DNA from 4 places in the Caballeronia grimmiae genome. Region 2 is predicted to be linked to each of the others. Evidence: predicted binding sites of a transcription regulator. Region 2 holds the regulator's gene; each other region holds the start of a gene.
What was found. Region 2 encodes LexA, which represses DNA repair genes until DNA is damaged. Its sites were predicted from a motif close to ACTGTATNNNNATACAGT; they were not measured.
Positions count from the first base shown of each region.

Region 1: the regulator LexA is predicted to act here: its motif matches at 2,231-2,248, upstream of imuA (translesion DNA synthesis-associated protein ImuA).
Region 3: the regulator LexA is predicted to act here: its motif matches at 2,766-2,783, upstream of LDZ21_RS19365 (DUF2471 family protein).
Region 4: the regulator LexA is predicted to act here: its motif matches at 2,233-2,250, upstream of recA (recombinase RecA).

Region 1 covers NZ_CP084276.1:141,798-146,382, reverse strand. The annotation lists gene LDZ21_RS29170 (UvrD-helicase domain-containing protein) at 1-909, shown strand, start outside; gene flhC (flagellar transcriptional regulator FlhC) at 895-1,503, opposite strand; gene LDZ21_RS29160 (flagellar transcriptional regulator FlhD) at 1,506-1,853, opposite strand; gene imuA (translesion DNA synthesis-associated protein ImuA) at 2,261-2,968, shown strand; gene LDZ21_RS29150 (Y-family DNA polymerase) at 2,892-4,370, shown strand; gene LDZ21_RS29145 (error-prone DNA polymerase) at 4,375-4,585, shown strand, end outside.
Region 2 covers NZ_CP084271.1:1,536,234-1,540,818, reverse strand. The annotation lists gene LDZ21_RS07310 (LysR family transcriptional regulator) at 42-935, shown strand; gene LDZ21_RS07305 (hypothetical protein) at 1,228-1,563, opposite strand; gene lexA (transcriptional repressor LexA) at 1,677-2,345, opposite strand; gene LDZ21_RS07295 (sulfate ABC transporter substrate-binding protein) at 2,590-3,624, shown strand; gene cysT (sulfate ABC transporter permease subunit CysT) at 3,761-4,585, shown strand, end outside.
Region 3 covers NZ_CP084272.1:1,217,365-1,221,949, forward strand. The annotation lists gene tdh (L-threonine 3-dehydrogenase) at 1-218, opposite strand, end outside; gene LDZ21_RS19350 (glycine C-acetyltransferase) at 295-1,497, opposite strand; gene LDZ21_RS19355 (helix-turn-helix domain-containing protein) at 1,631-2,233, shown strand; gene LDZ21_RS19360 (CsbD family protein) at 2,369-2,557, opposite strand; gene LDZ21_RS19365 (DUF2471 family protein) at 2,811-3,167, shown strand; gene LDZ21_RS19370 (DUF2252 domain-containing protein) at 3,214-4,585, opposite strand, start outside.
Region 4 covers NZ_CP084271.1:2,379,860-2,384,444, forward strand. The annotation lists gene recX (recombination regulator RecX) at 1-261, opposite strand, end outside; gene recA (recombinase RecA) at 1,072-2,142, opposite strand; gene LDZ21_RS11430 (response regulator transcription factor) at 2,395-3,120, shown strand; gene LDZ21_RS11435 (sensor histidine kinase) at 3,128-4,585, shown strand, end outside.

The DNA.
Region 1 (4,585 bases), on a different replicon from region 2:
CCGGACGTCTATCTGAAGGTGTGGGCGCAATCGAATCCGCGTATCAACGCCGATTTCATTTTGTTCGACGAGGCGCAAGACAGCGACGGCATCATGCTGTCCGTTCTTGCACGGCAACGGCACGCGCAGACGATCTATGTCGGTGATCCGTATCAGCAAATCTATGAGTGGCGCGGCGCGGTCAACGCGATGGCGCAGATCGATGCACCGGAGCGGCCGCTGACCGAGTCGTCTCGGTTCGGGCCCACCTTCGCGGGACTCGCGAGTTGCGTGCTCGCATTGCTCGGGGAAACCACCCCGATCCGGGGCCAGCCGAGCATCGGCTCCATCATGGTCGAAGATCCGTCAGTGCAGCCGCCGGTGGACGCGGTGCTGTGCCGAAAGAACGCTACGGCCATCTGGCAGTTTGCGGCGGGTATCGAAATGGGCCATCGCCCAACTCTGCGCATGAATCCAAGCGAGATCATCGCCTTTGCCGACGGCGCAGATCAGTTGCTCAACGGAAGACGGGCTTTCCGGCCCACCGCTCTGTCGCTCTTCGAAAACTGGAAAGAGGCGCAGGCTTTCGCGCGTAGCGCCGTCGGCCGCGATTTGCTGCCTGTTGTGGAGATCGTCGACGATCGCGGCACGGACTACTTGCGTGCGCTCGCGCAACGTCAGACGCCGGAGGGCCAGGCTGACTACGTCATCTCGACCATCCATCGTGCGAAGGGACTGGAGTGGAAACGCGTGCGGATCGTCAACGACTTCCGCTTCAAGCTGGTCGACGGCCGGTTGACGCTGGATGAAGACGAGATGCGGCTGCTGTACGTGGCGCTCACGCGCGCTCAGCATGTGCTCGACATCTCGGATGTGCGGGATGAACTGCTGCGGCTCTTCAACGTGCCGAAGGCCTCACGCAGCCAATAGCGGCGAGCGTCCGGCCGCCAGAGCCTGCAGTGCGGCATTGCGCTCGAGCGCGGCTTTCGCGGCCGCCTTGGTCTTGCCTGCGCGCGACGGCGGCTGACAGATGCCGCAAACCATCGAATGCGACGGCTCGTGTGCGTGCGCGACGAACTTGCCGTGGCAGCGCGTGCAGCCCGCGAGGCGAAGAATGCCGGCGTCCTTGAAACGGATAAACGTCCAGGCGCGCGTCAGGTCCATCTGCAACGCCTCACCGTTCATCTCGAAGTGCTCCGCATACAGCGCGTAGGCGCGCGTGAGCAGGTCCACACGGTCCAGCCCTCCGGCATTCGCTTCGAGGAACGCGTAGACGTTCGCAAACATCGAGGTGTGGATGTTCGGCGCCCACGTCAGATACCAATCTTCGGAGAACGGCAGCATGCCCTTGGGCGGCGATGCGCCCTTCACTTCCCGATACAGACGAATCAGCCGATCCCGCGAAAGCGTCGGGATCTCCGACTCCAGCACTTGCATGCGCGCGCCGAGTTTGATCAGCGTGATCGCGCGCATGACTTGCGCAGCTTCGGCAGCAAGGCTCTTGGAGGACGTGGTCGTGGTCATGATTAGGCCGCCAGCAGAGCGTCATTCGTGACGGTCGAGATCGAAGCTTCGTTGCTGCGACCAGCGAGGCCCGCGAGCATTGCATCGGCGCTCATGCGGAAAAAGCACAGCAACTGCGACGACGACGCGAGCTTCTCGGTTTGCGCGGGCGAGAGCTTGAGCAGCGTATCTGCCATTTCCGCGGACAGACCCAAATGCGACTGTGCCGCCTCGCGATCCGACGCCAGCACGCGTCGCGCGAGCATCAGGTACGACAGGTTCAATTCGCGGATCGAACCAAGGTCACAGGAGGCGTAGATCATGGCGGCGGACCAGGTAGTGAGTTCGGCTTGCTCGTTGGCGCCGTTCATCAGGGCGCGAGCAAATTGTCTGACTACGGTCAGTAGTTTGCAACATCTTGTTACACGCGGTAATCGTTTGCCACAGCAAATGCACCTCGCGCAATCGTTCGCGAAGGAAGATATTTTTCCTTCTTTTCGGTGGATGTAGTACACGAAATAACTAGTCTCTGTCATCACAGCCGGCTACCCATTGCTCAGTGGCATGCGGCTTGCAGCTTCTTTTCTGTTGCGCGCTGCTTGTGAGAAACGCCAATTTCGGTAACACCTACTCGATACGGAGTTACCCGACTGATGCAAGAAAACGACAGAGTTACCTTCGCCGGCCAAATCTGACCCGGCCTGCCGACCTAAACCCCGGACCCTTCGCTACCTGCATCGTGTAGACTACTGTACAAACATACAGTACGGGGTTGAACATGGGAGCGTTAGCCCTCGAAGACATTCATCCATCGATTTGGCGCGGCTCGCAACTAGCGTCTGCTCGCGTGAATGTTGTGCCGTGTGGATCTGAGACGCTCGCCGCAGAACTGCCGGGCGGCGGTTGGCCCAAAGGCGCGCTGACGGACTTGTTGGTGCAGCAGCCGGGCGTTGGAGAAATGCGATTGCTGTTGCCTGCGCTGAAGGCTGTCGCCCAACGGCGCATTGCTTTGCTGCAGCCCCCTCACCGCTTTCAGCCCGAAGCGGCGGCCTACTGGGGCCTGCCTGAGACGTCGATCCACGTCGTGCGCGCTCAAAAGACCGCCGATGCGCTTTGGGCGGGTGAGCAGATCCTTCGCGCAGGGACGTTCGGCGCGCTGATCTTCTGGCAAACCCATGTGCGACCGGAAGCGCTACGCCGCCTGCACCTCGCCGCGCAGACGAGCGAGTCGCTGTTCTTCATGGTGCGGCCGCTCGCTGCTGCGAGCGACACGTCGCCTGCCCCGCTTCGCATTGCTGTGCGCCCTGCGCGTGACAGCGTTTCATTGGAGTTTGTGAAGCGCCGAGGCCCAGTGCGTGACGAGCCGCTTGTCGTTGGACTGACCCATTCGCCTATCCTGTTCAATCGCCATGCAAGTGTGGATCGGCGTGTATCTGCCGCACCTCAGCCGAGAAGTCTTCCAGCCGAACTGGTCGTCCACGAGTGAGGCCGGTTTCGGTCCGGGCCTAGTCGTGCTCGACCATGAGCGTGTGGTCGCACTCGATCATATAGCGCACGAGGCCGGTGTCCGCATGGGCATGCGCAAGGGCGGCGTCCTTACACTCGCGCCGGACGCGCGCATCCACGACAAGGACGAAATCAAAGAGCAGCAGGCCGTCGCGGATGTCGCCACGGCCTTGATGCAGTTCAGCCCGCAGGTATCGATCGCTGAGGAGCAAACAGTTCTCGTTGATGTGTCGGCGAGCTTGCGCCTCTTTGGTGGCGTGCGCGCGCTTAGACGCGCGATCCGCACATCGCTTGCGGCTTTCGGTTTCACCGCTCGGATGAGCGTCGCGCCCACCGGCCAAAGCGCGTGGCTGATGGCGCGTTATCGCGGCGGTCATCGACTTTCCATTCGCTCGCTGATGCGGCAGTTGCCGCGCTTGCCCGCCCTGTTGGTCCTCGAAGCCCGACGCTACGCCGACTGGTTCGACGGTCTCGGATGCACGAGCGTTGCGGACCTGCGGCGCTTGCCGCGCGCCGGACTGAAGAAGCGCTGTGGCACCGCGCTGCTGGATACGCTCGATCGCGCCGTGGGCGAAGCGCCCGAACTCTACGAATGGGTCCAGACGCCGCCGTCGTTCAACGCACGGATCGAATTGCCCGACCGCGTCGAGCATGCGGAAGCCGTGCTCTTTGTCGCGCGGCGGCTCATCGTGCAGTTGACGGGTTGGCTCGCCAGCAAGCAACTGGCGCTCACGCGTTTCTCGATCGAACTCGAACATGAACGCGGGCGCGCGGCGTTGCCGCCAACGACGATTGAGGTCGCGCTCGCGGAGCCGACGTGGCACGAGGAACACCTGACTCGCTTGCTGAAGGAGCGGCTTGGACGCGTTGAGCTTGCGGCCGCGGTCATCGCTGTGCGTGTCGAAGTGAATGACGTTGAGGCAGCGGAACCGCCTTCCGATACCCTCTTTCCGGAGCCGGGCGGCAGCGCCGCCGACCATAACCGGCTGATGGAATTGCTCGTCGCACGCCTTGGCCACGAGAACGTGTTGCGCGCGGCGCCTGTCGCGGACCATCGGCCCGAAACCGTATCGAACTGGGTGCCAGTGTCGAGCGACGTCAAAGGCTGTTCGCTCCCCGGCGATCAGCCGCGCCCTTCGTGGCTGCTGGAGACGCCCATCCAGTTGATGACGCGCCAGCACCGTCCTTTCTACGGCAGTCCGCTACGTACGGTCTCCCCCGGCGAGCGCATAGAAGCGGGTTGGTGGGGAGGCGATCTCGTCACGCGCGACTATTTCGTCGCGGAAGCCGACGACCACAGCTGCTACTGGATCTACCGAGAGCGCGTCGGCAGCCGCGACGAAGAGGACCCTCGATGGTTCTTGCACGGCCTGTTCGGGTGACGCGATGGACGTGTTTTCGTCGATGCTGCCCGGCTATGCCGAGTTGCAGTGCTTCTCCAACTTCACGTTCTTGCGCGGCGCCTCGCACGCCGAAGAACTGATCCTGCGCGCGGAGCAGCTCGGCTACCTCGCGATCGCCATCACTGATGAATGCTCGCTCGCCGGTATCGTGCGCGCGCACGTTGCCGCGAAGGAAGCGAACATCCGCCTGATCG
Region 2 (4,585 bases):
ACACAATTGAAATGATTTGATCGCAGCTATCACGAACCATAATGGATCTCAATCTTCGCGATATTCGCGCACTCGTCGCCGTGGCCGAGGCGGGAAGCTTCACTCGGGCGGCCGAGCGGCTGCATCTGTCGCAACCCGCACTTACTGTGCAGATACGCCGGCTGGAAGAAGCGGTCGGCGCGCGCCTGTTCGATCGCAACAGCCGCAATGTCGCGCTGACGACGACGGGCCGCGAGCTTTTGCCGCTGCTGCGCAAATCTCTGCGCGACATGGAAAACGTGCTGCGTGACGCCCGCGCACTGGGCGAAGGCGAGAGCGGCACCATCCGCATCGCGTGCCTGCCGACTTTTGCGGCGAGTGCGTTGCCGGAATTAATCATCGGCACGAAACACGATGTGCCGCGCGTCACGTTCCAGATTCGCGACGTCGTAGCAAGCACCGTCAACGCGCTCGTGCGCGAGGAAGAAGTTGATATCGGGCTCACCGGGGGGGACGTGCTCGACCCGATGCTTGAGGTCCTGCATGCCGGTGTGGACCGGCTCGTCGTCGTTTGTCCGGGCGAGCATCCGTTCGCGAGCATGCGTCGAATCGGCGTGAGCGATCTCGCGCAGGTTCCGCTCGTGCTGACCGCACCGGGGACAAGCGTGCGCGCGGTTGTCGATGCCGCGCTTAGCCAGTGGAGCGGGCCGCTCGTTATTGCGTGCGAACCCACGTATATGATGACCGCCGTCGCGATGGTGCGCGCGGGCCTGGGCGTGACGATCCTGCCCGAGACCGCGCGAGAAGTGCGCGCCGAACCTGGGCTCGTCAGCAAAGAGATCAACGATCCAGCGTTCGTGCGGTCGATTGCGATCGTGAAGAAACGAGGCAGAACGTTGCCGTCGATCACCGACAAGTTCGTGCAACTGATGCGTCACAGCGTTAGGACGCGGTGAGCCGATTCCGGCTTTGCGCCGGGCTGAGACTTAAGCAGTCGCCAGGCCTGAATAGCCTAGTAACAACTGGATGGTTCGGAAATCTTTGGCTCACTCCAGCAGATGAGTTGCAGAGGCATGACGCGATGGATGTTCCCTACCACCGGCGTAGACCGTCATTGACTGCACTCACGACCAAAGATGAGTGACAGTTCTCGCATAACCCTCTAGGCGACGAGCGTCGTTCAAACTCCGATTGAGCACGCCGGCGCGAGAACCATCCCGAAGCCGCCGTCCGGTCAACCCGCGACGCTCACGCCAGAAAACCGCCCGCCACGCCCGCCCGTTCCTCGTCGATGCAGCGGTCGAGCATGCGCGACACCTCGCTGATCTTGCCGACCATGATGACGCGCGATTCGCTGCGATACACCCGTACCGGCGCGCGCTGCGCCGGTTCCGCATGAACCGTCTTCACGAGCGACACGCGGGCGAACGCCGGCTGGCGAGACGGCAGCACCGGCATTTCATCGAACAGATCGGGCGTGGCTTCGGTATGCGGACGCGCCGCGACGCCGCAGGGAATCAATGCACGCAGATGACGCAGGCGGCCAAACTGGCGGAAGGGCAACAAACGGGCAAAACGTTCCATGATGACTCTCCAGGCGATAGGACGCACCGCGGCGAGCCGGGAACGGCTGCCGTCATGCTTTGATGTACTCGAAACGCGCCGCGTCGTGCGTGGCGTGAGATGAAGCGGGCGCGCTAGAACTCGCCCGAGCGGATCAGACCGACCGCAATGCCTTCGAGCGCGAACTCACCGCTGCCGGAGCGCACGAAGATATTCTCGTAGTCCGGGTTCTCCGCGATGAGTTCGACGCCGTCCGTATGACGCTTCCAGCGCTTGACGGTGACGTCGTCGCCCAGACGCGCAACGACGATCTGCCCGTCCTTCGCTTCCGTGCGCTTCTGCACCGCGAGCAGGTCGCCATCGAGAATGCCGGCGTCGCGCATGGACAGCCCGCGCACCTTCAGCAGATAGTCCGGCTTGCTGGAAAAGAGCGCCGGGTCGCACGCGTAATGCTGCGAGATGTGCTCTTGCGCGAGGATCGGACTGCCGGCTGCGACCCGGCCGACGAGCGGCAGCGACAACTGCATGATGCTCGGATGCGGCAAGGTGAGCTGATGCGGCAACTCGTCCGGCTGTACGGCTTCGCCAATCAGCCGGATGCCGCGCGACGATCCCGCCGCCAGTTCGATCACGCCTTTGCGCGCCAGCGCCCGAAGATGCTCCTCGGCGGAATTGGCCGAACTGAAGCCAAGCTCCGCGGCAATCTCCGCGCGGGTGGGCGGGAAGCCGGTGCGCTCGATGGCGCGCTGCAAGAGTTCGAAGACTTCCTGCTGGCGAGCGGTAAGTTTTGAAGTTCTAGTCACTGGCTGGCCCCTGCTGCGCTGTATGGATGAACAGATGACTGTATTTTTATACAGTATTTCGCGCTTTTCAAGCATTACTTTAACTTCGTCGCGGAAGCGCCCGGAATTGGCCTTCGCAGGCGGAACGCAGCAGCAACAGCGCCGTTAGCACGATTCGATATAAAAAGATGAGAAACGATTATTTCTAATCATATAGCCGCGCCGATAGACTGATTCCGTCAATGGATAAGACGGAGAACGGGGAATGCAAAGCACGAAAGCGGGATTGGGGACCAAGGCGAGAAAGCTCTTCGCGGCGTTCGCGGTGACGGCGGCGACGGCGGCCATCAGCGTCCACGCTCATGCTCAAACCGCGTTTCTGAACGTGTCGTACGATCCGACGCGCGAGCTATATCAGGATTTCAACCAGGCGTTTGCGAAGAAGTGGAAGGCGGAGACGGGCGAGACCGTCACGTTCAAGCAGTCGCATGGCGGTTCCGGCGGCCAGGCACGCGCGGTCCTCGATGGCCTTCAGGCCGATGTCGTCACGCTCGCACTGGCCTACGACATCGACGCGCTCGCCGGCAAGGGACTCGTCAACGGCGACTGGCAGAAGCGCCTGCCGGACAATGCGTCGCCGTACACATCGACGATCGTGTTTCTCGTGCGCAAGGGTAATCCGAAGCACATCAAGGACTGGGACGATCTGGCGAAGCCGGGCGTCTCCATCGTCACGCCGAACCCCAAGACCTCGGGCGGCGCACGCTGGAACTATCTGGCCGCGTGGGCGTATGCGCAGCACAAGCCGGGCGGCAACGAGCAGAGCGCGAAGGACTTCGTCTCGAAGCTCTACAAGAACGCAGGCGTGCTCGATTCGGGCGCACGCGGCGCGACGACGAGCTTTGTGCAGCGCGGGCAGGGCGACGTGCTGATCGCGTGGGAGAACGAGGCGTTCCTGTCGCTCAAGGAGTTCGGCCCGGACAAGTTCGAGATCGTCGTGCCGTCGGTGAGCATTCTGGCCGAGCCGCCGGTCGCGGTGGTCGACAAGGTCGTCGACAAGCACGGCACGCGCAAGCTCGCCGAGGCGTATCTGAAGTATCTGTATAGCGACGAAGGCCAGCAGATCGCGGCGCGCAACTTTTATCGTCCGCGCTCGAAAACGGTCCCGGCCGATCTCATCAAGCAGTTTCCGAAGCTGAAGCTCTACACCATCGACGATACCTTCGGCGGCTGGACGAAGGCGCAAAAGACGCACTTCGCGGACGGCGGCGTGTTCGATTCGATCTACCAGCCGCAGTAACGGCAATGAGCAGGGCGGCCCGATGATGGAGCATCGAGCCGATTGAAGCGACGACAAGCGGCGCGCCATGACGCCGCTGTACGCACATGCAGCAACGAGCGCCCGCCCCGGCGCACTGGAACAGGATGATTCACGCATGAGCACTTTCAACCTGCGCAAGCCAAGCGCGCTGCCGGGCTTCGGCCTGACGCTCGGCATTACGCTCGCGTATCTGAGCCTTATCGTGCTCATACCGCTTGCAGCCACCTTTGCCAAGACGGCGACGCTCGACTGGGCGCAATTCGTGCGCGCGGTGACGTCGCCGCGCGTGCTGGCGTCGTACCGGCTGACGTTCTTCGCCGCGCTCGGCGGGGCGCTCATCAATGCGGTGTTCGGCTTTCTCGTCGCGTGGGTGCTGGTGCGCTATACGTTCCCGTTCAAGCGTATCGTCGATGCCATCGTCGATCTGCCGTTCGCGCTGCCGACTTCCGTCGCGGGCATCTCGCTCGCGGCCGTGTATGCGGGCAACGGCTGGATCGGGCAATTTCTCGCGCCGCTCGGCATCAAGGTCGCGTTCACGCCGCTCGGCGTGCTGGTCGCGCTGACGTTCATCGGCTTGCCGTTCGTCGTGCGCACGGTGCAGCCGGTGCTCGAAGAGTTCGAGCGCGAACAGGAAGAGGCCGCCGCGTGTCTCGGCGCGACGCGCTGGCTGACGTTTCGCCGGGTCGTGCTGCCGTCGGTTTTCCCCGCGTTGCTGACGGGCTTTGCGCTGGCGTTCGCGCGTGCGCTCGGCGAATACGGATCGGTTATTTTCATCGCCGGCAACGTGCCGATGAAGTCGGAGATCACGTCGCTGCTCATCATCACGAAACTCGAACAGTACGACTATGCCGGCGCGACGGCGCTCGCAGTCGTGATGCTGTGCGTATCGTTCCTGATGTTGCTGTTCATCAATACGCTGCAATGGTTCCTGCAAAGGCGC
Region 3 (4,585 bases), on a different replicon from region 2:
CCGATCTCGACGATCTGACCGACATACTCATGCCCGACATGCATCGGCACCGGGATGGTTTTCTGAGCCCAGTCATCCCATTTCCAGATATGGATGTCAGTGCCGCAGATCGCGGTCTTGCGGATGCGGATGAGGACGTCGTTGTGGCCAACTCCGGGACGCGGTACGTCTGTCAATGTGAGGCCGGGGGCGCGTTCGAGTTTTGCAAGGGCTTTCATGCTGGCGTTCCTGAAGGTTGCTCGTTCACTACTTTGGCCGTCCGTCAGGCCGGCCGACTTTATGCGCATAAAGGCCTCAGCGAATGATGCCTTGCGCCCGTCCCACCCGCGCAAACGCGTCCACCGCTCGATCGATTTGCTCGGGCGTATGCGCCGCACTCATTTGCGTGCGGATGCGCGCGCGTCCCTTCGGTACGACAGGATACGAAAAGCCGATCACGTACACGCCTTCGTCGAGCAATGCCTCTGCCATTTTCGATGCGACTTGCGCATCGCCCAGCATGACGGGAATGATCGGATGCTCGCCGGGCACGAGGTCGAAGCCGAGGGAGGTCATCGCTTGGCGAAAGCGCGCGCCGTTCGCGCGGACGCGCTCGCGCAAATCGGCGCCTTCGTCGCTCGCGAGCAGTTCGAGCACTTTCAGCGACGCCGCGGCGATGCTCGGCGCAAGCGTGTTCGAGAAAAGATATGGCCGGCTTCGCTGCCGCAGCAGTTCGACGACTTCCTTGCGAGCCGCGACGTAGCCGCCCGATGCGCCGCCCAGCGCTTTTCCGAGCGTGCCGGTGATGATGTCCACGCGATCCAACACGCCGCAGTGCTCCGGCGTGCCTCGTCCGTTCTCGCCGATGAATCCAACGGCGTGCGAGTCGTCGACCATCACCAGCGCGTCGTAGCGGTCGGCGAGATAGCATATGCCGGCGAGGTCGGCGATGATGCCGTCCATCGAGAAGACGCCATCCGTCGCAATCAGCTTGAAACGCGCGCCTGCGGCATCGGCTTCCTTGAGACGCGCTTCGAGGTCGGCGAGATCGTTGTTCTTGTACCGCAGCCGTCGAGCCTTCGAGAGACGAACGCCATCGATGATGCTCGCATGGTTTAGTTCATCGCTGATGATGGCGTCTTCGTCGGTCATGAGCGTTTCGAACAGGCCACCGTTCGCGTCGAAGCAACTCGAGTAAAGAATCGCGTCGTCGGTTCCAAGAAAGTCCGCGATCGCGCGTTCCAGCTGCTTATGCACTGTCTGTGTACCGCAGATGAAGCGCACCGACGCCATCCCGAAGCCGTCCGCGTCGAGCCCCGCCTTCGCGGCTTCGACGAGACGTGGGTCGTCCGCAAGTCCCAAATAGTTGTTTGCGCAGAAGTTAAGCACTTCTGCGCCGCTGTCCAGCCGAATATCCGACGACTGCGGACTCGCAATTACGCGTTCCGTCTTGTAAAAGCCGGCCGCGCGGATCTCGTCGATGGTCTCGCTCAAATGTCTCAGAAATCGGTCGTTCATCAGCAGCATCCTTTGATTGCGGGAACCGGTGTGCAGCCCCTAGCCCTGTTATAGTCCATGCATCGCACTGAACGTGTTCGATATTTCGAACACGTTTCCGATATGCCGAACACTGTAAAGGATCGAAGAAGTCATGGCAAGCGTTCGCTCCGCGCACGTGACCGGAGAACCAGCATCGTCCGCGACGGCGCCGCCGCGCGTCGGCGAGCAGATTCAACGGTTGCGGAATGAAAGAAAACTGACGCTCGATGACCTGTCGCGGGCAGCAGGTGTGTCCAAATCGATGTTGTCGGAAATCGAACGCGACAAGGCGAACCCGACCATAGCGGTCGCGTGGAGACTGACGAATGCCCTCGGCATCAGCCTCGACCAGTTGTTCGCGCAACAACGGCCACTGGAAGCGATTAGCGTGGCCGGTCCTCACGAAATCCCGACGCTGAGTGGGGATAACGGGGGGTATCAATTGCGCGTCTGGGGGCCGATCGAACTGGCAGGCAAGTTCGAATGGTACGAACTCACCTTGCAGGCGGGCGCCGCGCTGAAGTCGAACGCGCACGAACCGGGGACGCGAGAACACGTGACGGTCCTGAACGGGACAATAGAAGTGGAGGCGTCAGGTACGACGCGACGTCTGAAGTCAGGCGAGACGGCACGCTACGCCGCAGACGATGGACACGCCATCCGAAATGCGGGCAGGTCAGAAGCAAAGGCGCTATTGGTGGTCATTCACGGTTGAGCCGGCTGACTGCCGGGCTGCGGCCGACGGAACTTTATGCGCATCAAGTCGAGCGGTGCGCCGCCCAGAAGTAAAAACGGGACGCCACCGCCGTCCCGTTATAAGCAAAGCGACGTTTGTCGCTTCGCTAACCCATTACGGGTTCTTTTTCACGCTGTCCTTTAGATCCTCGCGGACATCGCCCGCGCCCTTTTGGATCTTCCCGGCTGCTTGCTGCATGTCGCCCTTGGCTTCCTGCGCCGGATCATCGGTTGCATTACCGACGACTTCGTTGATTTTCCCCTTCACCTGCTTGCCAACGCCTTCGACTTGGTCCTTATTCATCCTGTTTCTCCTTTCGTTTCGCGCTGAGACGGCGCGCGATGCTACGTTAAAGATGCCCGCATAGTCGACGCGGGATGTCGCGTAAGCATGGCTCTAGAATGCGCCTCCCGGGCGCATCCGCGTAGCGGCAGATGTCTGAATCGCACGTAGGCGGAATCGCACATACACGGCGATCGAACGGCGCGACGCTATTTTCATCGGAGCTAGTACTGTATATTTGTACAGTATCAAGAGACCGCTGGAAGGGGTGACTATGGATTCGAATGGCGAACATCTCAGCAAGAAGCAGTTCGAGCGCGCGGTTCGTGACCTCGAGCGCATCACGCGACAGATTGCAGGGCGCTATATCGAGAAGGGCGTGCCGCTTACGTGGCGGCTGCTGCACGCGATCGAGGCCGAAGCCGTTGCGGACCTTGGGTTCGCCGGGCGGCACGAGGCCGCGCTGCGCGAACTCTTCGCTCGGCCAGACGGTTTCCAGTTCCCGGAGACCGACGATGTCGTCGACGTCGCATCGTCCGATGCATTGCCTGCCGTATTCGCGTTTGCAGTCGATGCCTACGAATGCGCCGCCCGGCAGGGCAAACCGAAACTTTCCATCGCTGCACACTGAGGCGTCGTACGGTGCGATTGCGCGTTCTAGCCGCCGAGCGACGTCATCAAACGGCGAAGTCGGCGGCCATATCGGCGTCGGTGCGCGCGTGCAGTTCCCCGGTTCGGCATGCGCGGCGGAATCGCTCGTAGTCTTTCTCGACCTGATCCGCGTAAGCGCGGCCGTAGGACACGAGCGCTTCCGGCAAACGCGGGCCGTTGCCAATATAGCCCGATATCTCCAGCGAAAGGCCGCTAGCCTTCGCGTGCGCCCGGGCGAGCGCCCAGCCGCATAGCGCGGCGTAACTGCGCAGCGCCTCGTCGTCGAATGTATCGATCTGAACCGAAAGCTTCATGTCGCGCAGTTGACGGATGTAGAACGTGCGGCCGAGCGCACCGGTTGCGAAGCCGAGAAACGGATCGCTGGCTGCCTGCATCAGGCGTTGCCCGTGCACGACGCGCTGACCATCGTGCTTGTTTTCCGGAGCGGCTCCGTGTGGACGCGTGTAGCGCGAGACGACCGACGTCGACGCCTCCTTCAACTGCAGGAACAGCGGCCTGCCATGATGATCCGTGAAGAGCAGCACCACACAGCGCGTGCCGACGCTGCCGACACCGACCACCTTGAACGCAACGTCCTGCAGTTGGAACTGCGAAAGCAGCGCCGCGCGTTCCGGCGTCAGGGACGTCATGTAGTCCGCCATCAGCGACCCGAGAAGCGTCGCCCGATCGCCCGACAACGCCGCCCACTCGTCTGCGCGGTCGATCAGGGTGCTCTTGCCGCGGATGTGAAACACGGCTGGCGGCGTATCGCGGATGCGCCACCCATCGCTGTGTTTGTCTGCGAGCTTCGGCAGCACAGTGTCGTGCGTTCGGCGCGACGCGCGTTCGATACTTCGACGGATGCGGCGTCGAGCCGCGTCGCTCTGAACCAGACCGTACAGTTGCGCAAAGGTGATCCGCTCGTACCAGAGATCGAGCACACCCATCTCGGCGTACTCGCGCATGTGCCGCTGATAGCTTTCGGCGGCCCGGTACGCGAGTTCGTCCGCGGCCAGGTCGCCCATGCCCAAGTGTCTGCCTGCGACGGTGAAGCTCGCGATCAGGCGCTTGAGGTCCCACTCCCAAGGCCCGCGCGCGGTCTCGTCGAAGTCATTGAGATCGAAGATGAGCGTACGTTCGGGCGTCGCGAAGCCGCCGAAGTTGGCGAGATGGCAATCGCCGCAAATCTGGATCGGAATGCCGCTATCGGGTGTACCGGCCAGATCGTGCGCCTGCACGATCGCGCTGCCGCGATAAAACGCAAACGGCGATGCGAGCATCCGTCCGTAGCGCAGCGGGACCAACGTCGCGACGCGTCGTTCGCTGCTGATTCGCAGCAATGCGATGGGGTCGCGATCGACGTCTCCGATCATTGCGTGAGCGCCGCGCGAGGTGTGC
Region 4 (4,585 bases), 840 kb from region 2:
GCGATGCACGACGCTTTCGACGAAGCGCTCGTTGGACAGCCAGCCGTCGCGTTCGAGGCTGTCGAGCAGCGTTTCGAGGGAATCCGCTTCTTCGACATACGGCCGTAGTTTGCGCGACAGTTCCGCGCGGCTGTACTCGCGGCGTGAGAGATAACCTAGCGCGCGCCCTTTGAGCGAGCGTTGCGGCTGACGGGGATTATTGGCGTTGGGCACCTTGCGCTGGCGTTCGCTGGAGCGGCTGTAGGCGGACTCAAGTTCCACTCCTGCTTGCGGTGCGCATTGTTCGAACGGCTCGGAGTCTTCGAATGCGTCGTCGGCGGGAAGGCGTTGCGGTGACGGTCGATTAGTTGCGCTGCGAGCCTTACGTGGACGCCGAATCGGACGCTCACTAACGGTACCCGTCTCAGCTGCGGGCGCACGAGACGGCGCGCACTGCTCGAATGATTCGAAGGGGTCGGCCTCTTCGAAGGGATCGTCGAATTGGCCGGTGCTGACCGCCGTCGGCTGAACGCGAGGCGGAGGGCTGACCGCCTGTGCGGTGGCTTGCTGCAATAGTGAGCGCGCTTGCTGAAGGCGGGCAGCGCGATCGGGCTGCGCGGGTTGCGCCGAGGCGTGATCGTCGTGACTGCCTCGATCGTCTTGTTCGCGGGTCGCCGATGCCGCGCTCTGCCCGTAAAGCTCGTCACGGTTGATCGAAGCGGACCGCTTGCGCTGATCAATCGCGGCTGCGCTTGAACCCGCAACGTGCTCGTCCGCAGCCTCAGAAACGCGACGCGCCGACGCGAATGACTTCGCGCCGGCGCGTGCTTTCTTGCTCGACATGAATCCGCCGCGCTTTGACGATGCCCCGGTGCGCTCGCTGCTTCGTTCGTAGCGATCGACGGCTTCGGCGCCGTCCTCCGGCTGATCGACACCGCCTGCGGCGTATGAAGAGCGATCGCTCTTCAGTTCACCGCTTGCTTCATCGTTCTCGCCAGCGCGGTTCGAACTTCCAGCACCACCGCGCCCGATCTGAGCGTTGCCAGCCTTCGATCCGAACCGGCGCTTGAGCATCGGCGGCAGGTCGGACGCTTATTCGTCGCCCGACACCGCTGCGCCCGTGGCGACGGCATCAGCCAACGCAGCCACGCCCAGCGATTCGCGGATCTTGTTTTCGATCTCGCGCGCGATGTCAGGATTCTCGCGCAGGAATTCGCGCGCGTTATCCTTGCCCTGCCCGATGCGATCGCCCTTGTAGCTGTACCACGCACCCGCCTTGTCGACCAGCTTGGCCTGCACGCCCAGGTCGATAATCTCGCCCTGACGCGAAATGCCTTCGCCGTACAAAATGTCGAAGATGGCTTCACGGAACGGCGGCGAAACCTTGTTTTTCACCACCTTCACGCGGGTTTCGTTGCCGATCACTTCGTCGTTCTTCTTGATGGAACCGATACGGCGAATGTCGAGGCGCACCGACGAATAGAACTTCAGCGCGTTACCGCCCGTGGTGGTTTCGGGATTGCCGAACATCACGCCGATCTTCATGCGGATCTGGTTGATGAAGATCACGAGGCAGTTCGTGCGCTTGATGGTGCCCGTGAGCTTACGCAGCGCCTGCGACATCAGACGCGCTTGCAGACCGGGCAGCGAGTCGCCCATTTCGCCTTCGATTTCCGCCTTCGGCACGAGCGCCGCGACCGAGTCGATGACGATCATGTCGATGGAACCCGAGCGCACGAGCGCATCCGCGATTTCCAGCGCTTGCTCGCCCGTATCCGGTTGCGAGATCAGCAGTTCCTGAATGTTCACGCCGAGCTTCTGCGCGTATTGCACGTCGAGCGCGTGTTCCGCGTCGATGAACGCGGCCGTGCCGCCGACCTTCTGCATCTCGGCGATCACTTGCAGCGTGAGCGTGGTCTTGCCCGACGATTCCGGACCGTAGATTTCCACCACGCGACCGCGTGGCAAGCCGCCGACGCCGAGCGCGATGTCTAGTCCGAGCGAGCCGGTGGAGACCACCTGAATGTCTTCGACCGCCTCACCTGCGCCGAGCCGCATGATCGACCCTTTGCCGAATTGCTTTTCGATCTGCGACAGCGCGGCGGCCAGCGCCTTGCTCTTTTCCGCAGTCATTCCAGCCGGGCCTTTCTTGCTTTCTTCCATGAATCGTCCTTTGCTATGATGAACGGCGTCTGAGACGCGTGCGCGCAGGCTCGTAGCGATACTTCGCCCCGCTTTTGCACTAACGCAGACACTGTATAAAAAAACAGTAGTTTTTGCAAGCCCGATCGTGCGGCGTGGTGTTTTTCCACGTCGAGCGAACCGTGCAAAAACCGCATAACACCCTGGAGACCGCCGCGCCGGGCGAAATGCGGTGCCGGCAATGCGATGCGCCCCGCGCATCAGGCCCCGACGATGCGAATCCTCATTGCCGAAGACGACAGCATACTCGCGGACGGCCTCGTCCGATCACTCCGCCAATCGGGATACGCCGTTGACCATGTGAAGCATGGCGTCGAGGCTGACACCGCGCTTTCCCTGCAATCTTTCGACCTGCTCATCCTCGATCTGGGCCTGCCGCTGATGCCCGGTCTCGAAGTGCTGCGCCGCCTGCGCGCGCGCAATTCGCAGATGCCGGTCCTGATCCTGACCGCCGCCGACAGCGTCGACGAGCGCGTAAAGGGCCTCGATCTCGGCGCGGACGACTATATGGCGAAACCCTTCGCGCTCAACGAACTGGAAGCGCGCGTGCGGGCGCTCACGCGGCGCGGCGCGGGCGGCGGACCAACGGTCGTCAGGCACGGATCGCTGTCGTTCGATCAGGTCGGGCGCATCGCGCATATCGCGGATCAGGTGATCGACCTGTCGGCGCGCGAGCTCGGCGTGCTCGAAGTGTTGCTTCAGCGCATCGGCCGGCTCGTGTCGAAGGAGCAGCTCGTCAATCATCTTTGCGAGTGGGGCGAAGAAGTGAGCAACAACGCGATCGAGGTCTACGTGCATCGGCTGCGCAAGAAGATCGAGCCGAGCGGCGCGCGGATCATCACGGTGCGCGGACTCGGCTACACGCTCGAAAAAGCCGCGAGCGCGCCCGATGCGAAGGCGCCGGCTGATCCGGCTGCCGCCAGCCAACACTATAAGTAAGCCGCGCATGGCGTCGCCCGCCTCCACCGAACGCGCAGGCGAAGCGCCGCGCCAGCCTTCGCCGGCGGCTATCGACGCGACCGCCGCCGATTCCGACGCCCTGCGCGACGCCCGCTACGCCAATCCGTTCGCCCCGCCCGACGAGCTCGAGCCCGGCAACGAGGCGCATCCGCGCTCGCTGTTCGGCGAGATTCTCGACTGGATGCTCGCGCCGCTTCTGCTTCTCTGGCCGATGAGCATCGCGGTGACGTATCTCGTCGCGAAGTCGATCGCCAACGGTCCGTTCGACCGCGCGCTCGAAGCCGATGCCTATGTGCTCGCCCGCCAGATTCAGCCGGTCAACGGCGTCGCGGAATTGCGGCTGCCCGACGCCACGCGCGATTTCCTGCGCGCCGACAACGTCGACAGCGTGTTCTTTCAGGTGCTCGGCACGCGCGGCGAGCTCGTCGGCGGCGACCGCGACATGCCGCTGCCGCACGAGGACGACCGGCCGCAGCCGGGCATCGTCGAATTTCGCGACGACGTGCTGCGCGGCAACGACATCCGCGTCGCGTACACGACCGTCGATCTGCCCGGCCTCGCGTCGGGACGCGATCCCGAAAGCCGGCAGCCGGTGCTCGTGCAGGTCGCCGAGACGCTCGACAAGCGCAGCCAGCTCGCCAACGACATCATCAAGGGCGTGATTCTTCCGCAGTTCGTGATCCTTCCGCTCGCGATCGTGCTCGTGTGGTTCGGGCTCTCGCGCGGGCTCGCGCCGCTGCACGCTCTGCAGTCGAACATGCGCACGCGCCGCCCCGACGATCTCTCGCCGCTGGAAGCGGGCCGCGCGCCTCCGGAGATTGCGCCGCTCGTCGCGTCGTTCAACGACCTGCTGACGCGGCTCGAACAGAACATGGAGTTTCAGAAACGCTTTATCGCCGATGCCGCTCACCAGATGAAAACGCCGCTCGCCGGCTTGCGGATGCAGGCGGAATTTGCGCTGCGGCAGGATGTATCGACGGAAGTGCAGCGCTCGCTCGAACAGATCGCGACGAGTTCGGAACACGCGGCGCGGCTCGTCACGCAATTGCTGGCGCTCGCGCGCGCGGAGAATCGCGCGACGGGGCAGATCTTCTCTCGCGTCGAACTGACCGCGCTCGCCCGCGCCGCGGTGCGCGACTGGGTTCAGGCGGCGCTCGCGCGGCGCATGGATATCGGATTCGAGGAACCGCCGTTTCCGGTCGATGTGCAAGGCAACGTCGTGATGCTGCGGGAAATGCTGTCGAACCTCATCGACAACGCGATTCGCTACACGCCGCCGGGCGGACGCATCACCGTGCGCGTTCGGACCGACGATCACGAACTGGATCTCGTGCATCTCGAAGTGGAAGACACGGGGCTGGGTATTCCGCCCGCTGAACGCGAGCGCGTCTTCGAGCGCTTTTATCGCATTCTCGGACGCGAGGGCGACGGCAGCGGACTGGGT